DNA from 3 places in the Methylocystis sp. IM3 genome. Region 3 is predicted to be linked to each of the others. Evidence: predicted binding sites of a transcription regulator. Region 3 holds the regulator's gene; each other region holds the start of a gene.

Region 1 (4,433 bases), 1.3 Mb from region 3:
GCGGACAAGCGCGACGACGATCACGACGACTCGGACAATTACAAAACTGCGGCGGAGTAGGCGGGCGCTCTCTCCGCGTCCCCATGAATTTGGAGGCGGCCGGCGCGGCCGCCTCTTTATCTTTTACTCATCGCCGCCGTCGATCTGGCGCCCGATAATGGCGATGGCGCGCTGATAGACAGAAGCCGCGTTCCAAGCCTGAATCGCGCCAAAATTGGGTTCGCCCGGTTGATACCCGGCGCCAGCGCGCCAGCCATGGGCGTGCAGGAAATTCGCCGTCGCCATCAGCGCGGCCGCCGCATTGTCGAGATTGCCGCCCCCGCCATAATTCAGAATGTTTTTCGGCAGGAACTGCGTCTGGCCGATTTCACCGTGCATGGAGCCTCTCGCGCTGGGCGAGAGCGTTCCGTTGTCGATCAACTTGAGCGCGGCGTAGAGCTGGTCTGTAAAATAGTCGGAACGGCGGCAATCATAGGCGAGAGTGGCGACTGCCGAGAGCGCGTGCTGATTCCCGTGCACCGCGCCGAAGCCGGTCTCCATGCCCCAAATGGCGATGAGCGGTCCAGGCGGCACGCCGTAACGCTGCTGAATGGAGGCGAAGAGCGCCGCCTGCGAGCGTTTGAGCTGCCGGCCCCGCGCGACAATGATTGACGCGCCGCGCTTCGCCATGAACTGGTCGAGCGATAGGCGGAAACTTTTCTGACCCCGATCGGCGGAAATGGTGGCCGCATTGTAATGCGTGTTCATCAGCGCGGCGATGCCGGCCTGACCCACGCGCTCCTGCGCCTCTTCCGCGAAATTCTGCTTCCAGTTCTCGAAGCCGCCCGGCCCGTTGCCGCATTGGGCGGCCCCTGCAGGAACCGCGCCCGTCAGGCCCGCTGCAAAAGTGAGCGCCGCCGCGCTCAGGCAAATCTTCCTCATCGGGCCTCCTCCTCGGGCTCGGCGGGCCGAGCCGCGCCAATCTCGCGAGCCTATCTAATTTTGTCTTCGCGGCAACCGTTTGGCGTCGGGTCTTTCATGTTCGCATATTGTTCTTGCGAGAGCGGGCGAGGCCCGTTATTGTCAAGTTACAGGTTTGATTTTGGGAGCGTCGCGGGATGGCGGTCAGGGTGGCGACGGTCGCTTTCGAGGGCGTCGAGGCGCGGCCCGTCGACGTGCAGGTTCAGATTTCTCCAGGCACGGTCGTTTTCAATGTCGTGGGACTCGGCGACAAGGCGGTCGCCGAGTCGCGCGAGCGCGTGAGGGCCGCGCTCATCGCGTCGGGCCTGGCGCTGCCCGCCAAGCGCATCACCGTCAATCTGGCGCCTGCGGACATGCCTAAGGAGGGCAGTCACTACGATCTGCCCATTGCGCTCGGCGTCATGGCTGCGATCGGCGCGATTCCCTCTGATTCGCTGGAAGGCTTCGTCGTTCTCGGCGAGCTTGCGCTCGACGGCGCGCTCACCCCCGTCGCGGGCGTGTTGCCTGCCGCCGTGGCGGCGAATGCGCGGGGGCAGGGACTTATCTGTCCGAAAGAATGTGGTCCGGAGGCGGCCTGGGCCTCGCGAGACATGGACGTCCTCGCCCCGCGCTCGCTCATCCAACTCGTCAACCACATCAAGGGCGCCCAAGCCCTGGCGCGCCCGGAGCCCGCCATTCGAGCCCGAGCCGTCGAAATGCCCGACCTCGTCGACATCAAGGGCCAGGAGAGCGCCAAGCGCGCTTTGGAGATTGCGGCTGCTGGCGGACATAATCTCTTGATGAGCGGCCCGCCGGGGGCGGGCAAATCCATGCTGGCGGCGCGGCTTCCCTCGATCCTGCCGCCACTCACGCCCCGCGAGCTGCTGGAAGTCTCCATGATCCATTCGGTTGCGGGGCAGATCGCGGGCGGCGAACTGACGGACCGTCGGCCGTTCCGCGCGCCGCACCATTCGGCGTCCATGGCGGCGCTCGTCGGCGGCGGGACCCACGCCCGGCCCGGCGAAATTTCGCTCGCGCATCACGGCGTTCTGTTCCTCGACGAATTGCCCGAGTTCCAGCCGCAAGTTCTCGACAGCTTGCGCCAGCCGCTCGAGACAGGGGAAGTGGCCATCTCGCGCGTCAATCATCGGGCCGTCTATCCCGCCCGCTTCCAGCTCGTCGCGGCGATGAATCCCTGCCGATGCGGTCATGCGCGCGATCCCGGCCACGCCTGCCGCCGACAGCCGAACGAACGCTGCGTCGCGCAGTATCAGGCGCGCCTCTCCGGTCCGCTCCTCGACCGCTTCGATCTTCAGATCGAAGTGCCGGCCGTTACCGCCGCCGACCTTGTTCTTCCTCCTCCCGCCGAGGGATCGCGCGAGGTGGCCGGCCGTGTCGCCGACGCGCGCGCAATCCAGCGCGACCGCTATGAGGCGCTGGGCCTTTCGGGCGTCACGGCCAACGCGGCCGCGCCGGCGGCGGTCATTGAGCGCGCCGCCATGCTCGACGCGCCAGGCACGGCGCTCATTCGAGAAGCCTCCGAGCGTTTCGCGCTCAGTGCGCGCGGCTTCCATCGAGTTCTGAAACTGGCGCGCACAATCGCCGATCTCGACGGCGCCAAGGAGGTGTCGCGCCCCCACCTCGCCGAGGCGCTCGCCTATCGCGCCGGCCTCTCGGCGGGACGCATCGCAGCGTGACCACGATGGACGCCGTCCCCCTCCTGTCCCTGGGAGCCGCGCTGGCGGTCGCATTGCTCATCCTCTCTCGCGCGCAGAAGCAGGTCGCGGCTCTCCGGCGGGATGTCGCTGAAATGCGCGCCACGGCCGCGGCCCGCGAAAAGACGGAAGCGGCGACTCGGGCCAGGTCACGCTTTCTCGCTGTCGTGAGCCATGAAATTCGCACGCCGCTCAACGGCGTCATGGGGCTTGCGCAGCTCTTGGGGACGACCCGGCTGGACCCGGAGCAATCGAGCTATATTGCGGCGATCTGCGACTCATGCCGCGCCCTGGGCCAGCTCATCGACGACATCCTCGATTTTTCGAAAATCGAGGCCGACAAGCTGGAATTGCGCTGCGAGAGCTTTGCTCCCGCGGCTTTGGTCGAGAGCGTCATCGAATTGCTCGCGCCGCGCGCGCAGGCGAAGGGGCTCGAAATCGCATGTTTCGTGGCGCCCGATTGCCCGCGCGAGATCCTGGGCGACGCGGCGAGGCTGAGGCAAGTTCTGATCAATCTGGTGGGCAACGCAGTGAATTTCACCGAGCGCGGCGGCGTCGGCCTGCGGCTCTGGCGCGAGGGAGAAACCCTTCGCATCGACGTGCGCGATACGGGCGCCGGTGTGCCGGAGCAAGCGCGGGAAGCCATCTTCGAGGATTTCACGCAGGTTGACGCCTCGGCGACGCGCCGGCAGGGGGGAACGGGCCTCGGGCTCGCCATCTCGCGGCGGCTGGTGCGGCTCATGGGCGGCGCGCTTGTCCTTGCGCAGACTTCCGCCGAGGGATCGACCTTCTCTCTCGCCTTGCCGGCGACGCTCTCCCATGTTCAGAGGCCGGCGTCGCGCCCCCTCGATGGGCGGCGCGTGATGATCGTGGGGGAGAGTGTGATGGAGGCGCCCTATCTCGCTCAGACCCTCGAGGCGGCGGGGGCCTCGGTCGTCGTTGCGCCGGCCAGGGATGCGCCGGCGCGCCTATCAGATGAAGAAGCTTTCGACACCGTCATCCTCGACTGCGCGCTCGGCGCGGAACCGGTCGCAAATCTGGCAAGCCGGGCAAGGTCCGCGCAAGCAGGACGGCTGTTTCTCCTTTTCTCGCCGCTGGAGCGGCGTGCTTTCGGCGAAACGGCCCTGCGCGATTTTGACGGCTGGCTGGTGAAGCCCGTCCGCAGCGCCTCGCTCGTGGCGTTGCTGGCGCGCGCGCCTCTCGACGCCCATGCGTCCTCATTCGCCGCCAGGCCTGTTCCTGCTCTGGAGGATATCGACGTCCTGGTCGCGGAGGATAATGACATCAACGCGCTGATCCTGATGCGTTGGTTCGGCAAGCTCGGCGCGCGAGTCGCGCGCGCCCATAATGGCGCGCAAGCTCTCGACATGGCCGGCCGCGCGAGGGAATGCGGCGCGGCTTACGATTTGATCGTCATGGATCTGTTCATGCCCGAGATGGACGGCCGAGAGGCCGTGCGCCGCATTCGGGACGGCGAGTTCCGAGCCGGCGCGCGCCGGACGCCGGTTATCATGCTCACAGCGAGCGGTGGAGAAGGAGATTTGCGCGAAGCGAGCGACGCGGGAATCGACGCCTTTCTCAGAAAGCCTGTGGAACTCGCCGTCTTGTCGGCGACGATCGAGTCGTTGCCGCTCGTTCGGCGCCTGCACGGCTGCGACGCGCATGCCGTCGGTCATGCACCGGTTGGCTTTATCGTTCCGAACTCGCCCGAACGATAATCCTCGACCGCCTGCCGAAGTTCTTCCTTCGTATTCATCACAAAGGGGCCTTGCTGCTCAA
Region 2 (4,433 bases), 2.2 Mb from region 3:
TCCCATCTGGCACTACAATCAGACGCGCGAGGAATATGACGGCGCTTACGACCGTTCGTTTACCTACAAGGGTCCCTTCGGCCTGTTGGAAATCCCGCATAGCTGGCCGAAAGACTCGGCCTATCCCGATTTTTTCATCATCGGCGATCCGCACACCAACTATTATGAAGGAACGGCCGCGATCGCCGACATCCGCCTCTACGAGCGCGAATGAGACGACGGGGAGGAAGCCCATGCGGCCGATGGTCTGCGCGTCCTTTGCCCTTCTCTGAGTCGTCGCGCAGACGCCGGACGGGGCGCTGCTCGTCACCGGCGACGAGAACGGAGCCGTCTATCTCATCGGCCACCGGCTCGGGCCGGTTGCCGGAAACTGAAGCGCCTGTCGAAAGGGTTGGCGGCGCGCGCCGGAGGGGCCATGTTCCGACTCGAACGGGAGGCTCGGAACATGCAGCTTTCGATCCGCAAGGCGGAGGCGCGCGGCGCCGCAAGGCTCGGCTGGCTCGACAGCCGGCATAGCTTTTCCTTCGGGGACTATTTCGATCCCGCGCATATGGGTTTTGGCCCGCTGCGCGTGATCAATGAGGATCGCGTTGCGCCCGGCGCGGGCTTCCCGACCCATCCGCACCGCGACATGGAGATCATCTCCTACGTCCTCGAGGGGGCGCTCGAGCACCGGGACAGCACCGGCGGCGGCGGCGTGCTGCGCCCCGGCGAGGCTCAGCGCATGACGGCGGGAACCGGCGTGCGCCATAGCGAATACAACGCCTCAGACCGCGAACCCGTACATTTTCTGCAAATCTGGATTTTGCCCGAGCGCGAGGGCCTCGCGCCCGGATACGAGCAGAAAGCCTTCCCGCCGGGCGAAATGCGCGGCCGGCTGCGCCTCCTCGCCTCCCGCGACGGCCGGGACGGCTCGCTCACCATCCATCGCGACGTCGATCTCTACGCAACGCGTCTTGGCGGGGGCGAACATGTGTCGCTGCGCCTTGCGCCCGGCCGCGGCGCCTGGGTGCAGGCGGCGCGCGGGGAACTCACGGCCAATGGCGCGCGTCTCTCGGCGGGCGATGGCCTCGCCGTGACGGGCGGGGACGAGTTGCGCCTCGAGGGCGTGAGCGACGCGGAGGCGCTTCTCTTCGACATGCGAATGTGACACATCCCCCCAGCGCGCCGCTTGGGGCGCGGGTGACCATTTCGGAGGGACAGTGGGCGCGGATGTCGGGCAATCCCTGGTCTTCGGCCAGAACGCGGCGGACTATCAGGCCTTCCGCCCCGAATATCCCGAGGGGCTTTTCGCCTGGCTGGCCGGCGCCGCCCCCGCGCAGGGCCTCGCCTGGGACTGCGGAACCGGCAGCGGTCAGGCCGCGCTTGGCCTTTCCCGTCATTTCAGCCGCGTGCTCGCCACGGAACGCGACCCGCGGCAATTGGCGCTGGCCCCGGACCGGCCCAATATCGAGTACCGCCTCGCCGCAGCCGAAGATGACCCTGGACTCGACGGCGCGGTCGACCTCATCGCCTGCGCCTGCTCCCTGCACTGGTTCGACTTGGGCGAATTCTATCCGTTGGCGCGGCGCGCGCTGAAGCCTGGCGGCGTTCTCGCCGCCTGGACCTATGACTGGCCCCGGACCGGCCGCGCCCCGCTCGACGCGGTGCTCGAAACGCTGAAGAGCGGGATCCTCGGCCGCTACTGGGGCCAGAACGCGCACTATTACTTCAGCGGCTATCGCACCCTGCCCTTTCCTTTCGCCGAGCGCGAGGCTCCCCTCTTCACGACGAAAATCGCCGAATCGAAAGACGATCTCCGCCGATTCCTCTCCACCTGGTCGGCGGTGCGCCGATACGAGGAGGACACGGGCCGCAATCCGCTCGACCTTGTGGACAAGGCGCTGGAGGACGCCTGGCGGGCCGCCCCCCCGGCGCGCGCCGTCGAGGCGCCGCTGTATCTGCGCTGCGGATATAAAGAAGACTGATTTTCAGACGACTTCCGGAGGGCTCCTCCGCGCCCGAGCGACCCGGCGCCGCGGGAACGAAAAAAGAACTTGGAGAGCGGAACAAATCATGCACAATAGAGCCCGAGCCGTTGCCCCTGTGCGTCGATTCGTGCCAGAAGGGATTTTCAAGCCGTGAGCCAAGCCAATCTCCGCCTCGTGGAAGGAACGTCCGTGGACAAGACCAAGGCGCTTGACGCCGCCCTGTCGCAGATCGAGCGCGCCTTCGGCAAGGGCTCGATCATGCGGCTCGGCAAGAATCAGAAAGCGGTCGAGATCGAGACCATTTCGACGGGCTCGCTCGGGCTCGACATTGCATTGGGCGTCGGCGGCCTGCCGCGCGGCCGCATCGTCGAAATCTACGGGCCCGAGTCTTCGGGCAAGACGACGCTTACGCTGCATGTCGTCGCCGAGGCGCAAAAGGCCGGCGGCGTCTGCGCCTTCGTCGACGCTGAACATGCGCTCGATCCGGTTTACGCCCGCAAGCTCGGCGTCAATCTCGACGAGCTTCTGATTTCCCAGCCCGACACGGGCGAGCAGGCGCTCGAGATTACAGACACGCTGGTGCGTTCCGGCGCCGTCGACGTGCTCGTCATCGACTCGGTCGCCGCGCTCACGCCGCGCGCGGAGATCGAGGGCGAGATGGGCGAGGTGCAGCCGGGGCTTCAGGCGCGTCTGATGAGCCAGGCGCTGCGCAAGCTCACCGCCTCCATCGCCCGCTCCAATACGCTCGTGATCTTCATCAACCAGATTCGCATGAAGATCGGCGTGATGTACGGCTCGCCGGAGACGACGACGGGCGGCAATGCGCTGAAATTCTACGCCTCGGTCCGCCTCGACATCCGCCGCATCGGCGCCATCAAGGATCGCGACGAAACGATCGGAAACCAGACCCGCGTCAAGGTGGTCAAGAACAAGGTCGCGCCGCCTTTCAAACAGGTCGAATTCGACATCATGTATGGCGAGGGCGTCTCCAAGGTCGGTGAGCTCATCGACCTCGGCGTCAAGGCGGGCGTCGTCGAAAAATCCGGCGCCTGGTTCTCCTACGACAGCCAGCGCCTCGGCCAGGGCCGGGAGAACGCCAAGGGCTTTCTGCGTCAGAACCCCCAAATCGCCGGACGCATCGAGCAGGCGATCCGCGAGAACGCCGGCCTCATCGCCGAGAAAATTCTGGACGCAGGCGCAGGCGACGACGACGGCGGCGAATAATTCCGCGCCCCTTTCAGCACCGATGATCGAAGGCCCGCTTGCCGGGCCTTTTTCATTGCCGAAACGCTCCCGGACTGGCATATCCGGCCGCGACAGACGGCGCGCGGGCTCTCTTCCGGCCAGCCGCGACGCGGCCTTTCGCAGGGCGGCCTTCCGCCCGGCAAGGTTTTCACCATATGACCGGCGTCCCCGGTCGCCTTCAGAGAGACGCAAAATGAGCAGCGTCAACCAGATACGCTCCGCATTCCTCGACTATTTCGTGCGCAACGGCCACGAGAAGGTCGCGTCCTCTCCGCTTGTCCCGCACAATGACCCCACCCTCATGTTCACAAATGCGGGCATGGTGCAGTTCAAGAATGTCTTCACGGGCGTCGAGAAACGCCATCAGGCGCGCGCGGCTTCCGCCCAGAAATGCGTGCGCGCCGGCGGCAAGCACAATGACCTCGACAATGTCGGCTACACCGCGCGCCACCACACCTTCTTCGAAATGCTGGGGAATTTCTCCTTCGGCGACTATTTCAAGGACGGCGCGATCGAACTGGCCTGGAGCCTGATCACCAAGGAATTCCAGCTCCCGGTCGATCGCCTCCTCGTCACCGTCTACCACGATGACGACGAGGCCTATGATCTTTGGAAAAAGATCGCGGGCTTCCATGACAGCCGCATCATCCGCATCGCCTCCTCCGACAATTTCTGGAGCATGGGCGACACCGGCCCCTGTGGCCCCTGTTCGGAAATCTTCTACGACCAGGGCGAGACGCTCGCGGGCGGGCCGCCCGGCAGCCCCGACGAGGACGGCGACCGCTTCCTCGAATTCTGGAACCTCGTCTTCATGCAATACGAGCAGGTCGCGCCGGGCCAGCGGGCGCCCCTGCCGCGTCCCTCGATCGACACCGGCATGGGGCTCGAGCGCATCGCCGCCCTGATGCAGGGCGTCACTTCCAATTACGAGATCGACCTTTTCCGCGCGCTGACGGGCGCGGTCGCCGAATTGACCGGCGCTTCGGTCAACGGGCCGCAGGCCGCCAGCCACCGAGTGATCGCCGACCATCTGCGCGCCTCCTCCTTCCTGGTGGCCGACGGCGTCACGCCCTCCAACGAAGGGCGCGGCTATGTGCTGCGCCGGATCATGCGCCGCGCCATGCGCCATGCCCAAATTCTCGGGGCGCAGGAACCGCTGATGTGGCGTCTTGTGCCGACCCTCATCGCCGAAATGGGGCAGGCCTATCCCGAACTGGT
Region 3 (4,433 bases):
CGCGCTTCATCCTGCGCGTCGCGAGTGCGGAGGGTTTTTTGAATGATGTTGCGCCCGCGCGCGTGCGCCTCACAATGCGCGGCGAGCCGCATTTCGCCGCGGGCGACTTTATCGCCCTGAAGGCGCGGCTTCTGCCGCCCGCGCGGGCGGCGCTGCCGGGCGGCTATGATTTTGCGCGGGACGCCTATTTCGCGCGGATCGGCGGCGTCGGCAGCGCGCTCGGCCGCATCGAGACCATGCCGCCCCCCGATCCGGCGCCGGTGTCGCTACGTTTTTTCGCCGGGGTCGACCGCGTGCGAAATGCGCTCGCGCTGCGCGTCGACAGGACGATCGGCGGCGACGCCGGCGCGATTGCCGCGGCCATGGTCACGGGCAAGCGCGACTTTCTGTCCGAGAATGCCAAAGATCTCATCCGGCGCGCCGGCATTTTTCACATCGTCACGATCTCCGGCATCCAGATGACGCTCGTCGCCGGCATTTTCTTCGTCGGCCTGCGCCGTCTGCTCGCGACGTCGCAGACGCTCGCCCTCAACTATCCCATCAAGAAATGGGCGGCGGCGCTCGCCATCGTCGGCGCAATTCTGTACGACATCGCCACCGGCTCGCGCGTCGGGACGGAGCGCGCGCTGATCATGACGCTGATCATGCTCGCCGCCGTGCTGTTCGATCGGCCGTCGCTCTCCATGCGCAATCTCGCGCTCGCGGCCTTCTTCGTCGTCGCCTTCGAACCGGAGGCGATATTGGGCGCAAGCTTCCAGCTCTCCTTCGCGGCTGTCGCGGCGCTCATCGCCGTCTATGAATGGCGGGGCCAGCGTCTCGCCCACAGCCGCTCGGGGACGGCGCCTTCCCCGCCCGGACGTTTTGTGGAGTGGCGCGAAATTCTGGCCGAGCGTCTTTTGCATGGCCCTGGCGCGCTCGTGGTCGCGACGCTCTGCGCCACTTCCGCGACCGCCTCCTTCATGGCCTATGACTTCCACGAGATCAGCCCCTATGTGCTGATCGGCAATCCTCTGACGCTCGCCGTCATCGAGTTTTTCGCCGTGCCTTGCGCGCTTCTCGGCGCCGCGCTCTACCCCTTCGGGCTCGACGGCTTCATCTGGCGCTGGCTGGAGATGGGCATCCATCTCGTCACATGGCTTGCCGGCCTCATCGCCAGCGCGCCCGGCGCCAGCCTTCAGGTGAAGGCTTTCGCGCCCTGGGCGATCGTCTTTCTTGCCCTCGCCGTGCTCTCCGCGGTGCTCTGGCGGACCAGCGCGCTGCGCGCCACGGCCATTCCGCTGGCGCTGATCGGGCTCCTCGGCGCCAGGAGCGGCGCCGGATTCGATCTCGCCATCCCCGCGTCGGGAGACGCAGCGGCGATCCGTCTCGCCTCGGGAGAACTCGCTTTGCTCGCCAGGAGGCCCGGCGCCTTCGCGGCGGAACAATGGCTGCGCGCCGACGCCGACGGCCGAAGCGTCGTCGAAGCGAAAGACGGGACCGCTTGCGACGATTACGGATGCGTAGCCCGTCTGGCGGACGGGCGTTTTGTGGCGCTCGTCACCGCGCGCGGCGCTTTTCTCGAAGATTGCGCGCGGGCGGCGATCGTCGTCACGCCGCTGCGCGCGCCCGAAGGCTGCGGCGCGCCGCTCGTCATCGACCGTATCAGGCTCGCGGAAACGGGGGCCGTGTCCTTGCAGTTCGCCAAGGAAGGCGGCGTCCTGTGGACGACCGCGCGCGGGGTCGACGAGGACCGGCCCTGGTCTCCCCGCCCGCCGCCCGCGACCGGGCGCGCCGCGGCGCCCGAGGATGAGGAGAGCGAGGAAGCGGAACTCTCGGAACCGATGGAATGAACCACAGCGGCGCGAAAGCGTCGCGTCCCAGTCAAAACGACGGGGTTTGCGAGGGAGCGGAGCCGCCCCGCCCGCCTCACGTCGTCCGCCCGCGAGAAGCGGGATGGGCGAACCCCTTCAGAGCCGATATGACTATCCCTGTAAATCAGAGGGAAAGGTTCAATATTTCCGCAACAGGCTGACGAGCTTGCCCTGGATTCGCACCTTGTCGGGGCCAAAAATCCGGGTCTCATAGGCGGGATTGGCCGCTTCCAGCGCGATGGAGGCGCCGCGCTTGCGCAGCCGCTTCAGCGTCGCCTCCTCGTCCTCGATCAGCGCCACGACGATGTCGCCCGAGTCCGCGTGATCCTGCTTCTTGATGACGACCGTGTCGCCATCGAGAATGCCGGCCTCGATCATCGAATCGCCGCGCACCTCGAGCGCGAAATGCTCCCCATTCGAGAGCATGTCGGGCGGCATGCTGATCGTATGGCTGCGGCTCTGAATAGCCGAGATCGGCGTGCCCGCCGCGATGCGCCCCATGACGGGGATCGCCACCGGTTGATTGCCCGACTCCTCGCGTTCGCTCAGTGGGCGGACGCGACCGAGATTGCCCTGAATCACCGCTGGCGCAAATTTGCCCCCACGGGAGCCGGCGCCGCCCCTGGGCGTCGCGGACTCGGGCAGACGCAGCACTTCGAGCGCACGGGCGCGATTGGGCAGACGGCGGATGAAGCCCCGCTCCTCGAGGGCGAGAATGAGCCGATGGATGCCGGATTTGGATCGCAGATCGAGCGCGTCCTTCATCTCGTCGAAAGAGGGCGGAACGCCCGATTCCTTTAGCCGCTCATGAATGAAACGCAGCAGATCGCTCTGCTTTTTCGTCAGCATGGAACGCCCCTGTCGCCACGGTGACAGCCCCTTGAGAGCAGTCGCGCGTTACAAACAAATCATGAACGATTCTTAGACGTTCCCTTTGCGTTCCGCAAGGGCAAATGCGGCAGGGCGGTCGCCAGGAAAAGCCTCGCGCGCGCCGGCGAAGCGACGCCCGCCCGCTATTTCTTCAGCTTCAGCGCCCGCTTGATCGAAGACGTCGGACCATCGTCGGCGGTGGCGGCGAGCGCCGACATGTCCCGGCGCGTATCCGTCGACAGCGCCCGCGCGACGCTCGTCGTTTCCGCCGGGCGGGCCGGCGTCGCCGCCTTGGCGGCGGCCATGGTCACGACCGGCGATTTCGCGGCGAGCGGCGCAGGCTTGCCGCCGCGCGCCGCCTTGTCCTCGAGCGCGATCTCCTCCGGCGGCGCGACCGCCTCGGGCCGGCTCGTCTCGGCGACCTTGGAAAGGAAGCTCGGATGCATGCCGCCGTCCTGATACACGACGCGCACCGGCTTCACCTCCTGCGAAAGCTCGGCAATTTTCGCCTCGTCCTTCGCGGCCTTGGCGGAGACGCTGGCGACGATCTCGGGGTCCTGCCTGAGCGGCGGACAGGCGGAAAGCGGATCCAGATGCCCGTCCGATTCGGCGTTGAAGACATAGCGACGGCCACAGAAGGCGACCTGCGGCTCCTCCTTCGTCACCTCGAAGTGGTCGCTGCCTTCCTTGAGGTTCTTCCAGAAACCGATGTTGGGGTCGAGCCGGTGCTTGGCCAAATTGTCCGCTGTCATGCGGAATGGAAACGACTGCATCTGAATCGAGCGCTGGCCGCCCTCGAAGGAGGAGCGCGCGACGGCGTAGATTTCGGCGATCTGCGCGTCCGTCATGGAGAAGCAGCCCGCCGAGGAGCAGGCGCCGTGCACCATGATGGTGCCGCCGGTATGGCCCAGCGCCCTGTCGAGCTGGTTGGGATAGCCGACGTTGAAGGACAGATAATAGGACGAATTGGGATTCATCTGCGCCGGGCTGATCGAATAGAAGCCCTCCGGCACCTGACGGTCGCCCTCGCGCGTCTTGGGTCCGAGCTGGCCCGACCAGCGGCACATGGGATAGGTCTTGAGATGGACGTATTTGCCGTCGGCGCCCATCTTCCAGATCTCGAGCTCGGCCTCTTTCTTGTAGGCGCGGATCAGCATGGGCGATTCCTTGCTGGCGCCGACTTTCTCCATGAGGGCGAGGGTCTCGCGCGGGATCGGCGCGAGGGAGCGATGGGACAATCCGCTGTCCTGGCAGGCGGCAAGTGAGAGCGCGACAAGAGACAGCGCGGCGAAGGCGGCGGCCGATACGGCCGGCTTCAGGACCCGGTATGTCATGCTCTCGAGCTCCCTTCAGCGTCCCTGCCCGCCGCTCACGCAAGCCGACGGGCGAGGGCCTCCCAGCCCATCTGGCTGCTTAGTCCCAACATTGGGCGACAAAGTGTTCGTGGCGCCTCTGGAGGGGTTGGAACAAGAGCTTTTTACGCATTTACCTTAACGCTTCTCGTCGAGCTTGCGCCCCATATTGAGAAACTTTTCGGCGCGGGCGTGACGCAACTGCTCGCGCGACAGATTGGTCAGGCGCGAAAGCTCCAGCGAGACCGCGTCGCCGACGGCAGCAATGGCGGCGGCGGGATCACGATGGGCGCCGCCCGCAGGCTCCGCGACGATCAGGTCGATGATCCCGAATTTCAGCAGATCCTGCGCGGTGATCTTC

What was found. Region 3 encodes LexA, which represses DNA repair genes until DNA is damaged. Its sites were predicted from a motif close to TGTTCNNNNTGTGTTCNG; they were not measured.
Region 1: WOC76_RS14070 (YifB family Mg chelatase-like AAA ATPase) is a predicted target of LexA. The motif match lies at 1,019-1,036, and genes of this name have one in related genera.
Region 2: recA (recombinase RecA) is a predicted target of LexA. The motif match lies at 2,020-2,037, and genes of this name have one in related genera.

Annotation. Positions count from the first base shown of each region.
Region 1 is NZ_JBBPBZ010000002.1:2,472,089-2,476,521, reverse strand. Features, by position in the region: gene WOC76_RS14080 (hypothetical protein) at 1-60, shown strand, start outside; gene WOC76_RS14075 (lytic murein transglycosylase) at 124-921, opposite strand; gene WOC76_RS14070 (YifB family Mg chelatase-like AAA ATPase) at 1,098-2,636, shown strand; gene WOC76_RS14065 (ATP-binding protein) at 2,642-4,372, shown strand; gene WOC76_RS14060 (pirin family protein) at 4,327-4,433, opposite strand, start outside.
Region 2 is NZ_JBBPBZ010000002.1:3,324,604-3,329,036, forward strand. Features, by position in the region: gene WOC76_RS18120 (hypothetical protein) at 1-214, shown strand, start outside; gene WOC76_RS18125 (pirin family protein) at 416-1,150, shown strand; gene WOC76_RS18130 (class I SAM-dependent methyltransferase) at 1,203-1,967, shown strand; gene recA (recombinase RecA) at 2,121-3,194, shown strand; gene alaS (alanine--tRNA ligase) at 3,409-4,433, shown strand, end outside.
Region 3 is NZ_JBBPBZ010000002.1:1,169,600-1,174,032, reverse strand. Features, by position in the region: gene WOC76_RS07535 (ComEC/Rec2 family competence protein) at 1-1,829, shown strand, start outside; gene lexA (transcriptional repressor LexA) at 1,989-2,699, opposite strand; gene WOC76_RS07525 (L,D-transpeptidase family protein) at 2,864-4,054, opposite strand; gene WOC76_RS07520 (acetyl-CoA carboxylase carboxyltransferase subunit alpha) at 4,211-4,433, opposite strand, start outside.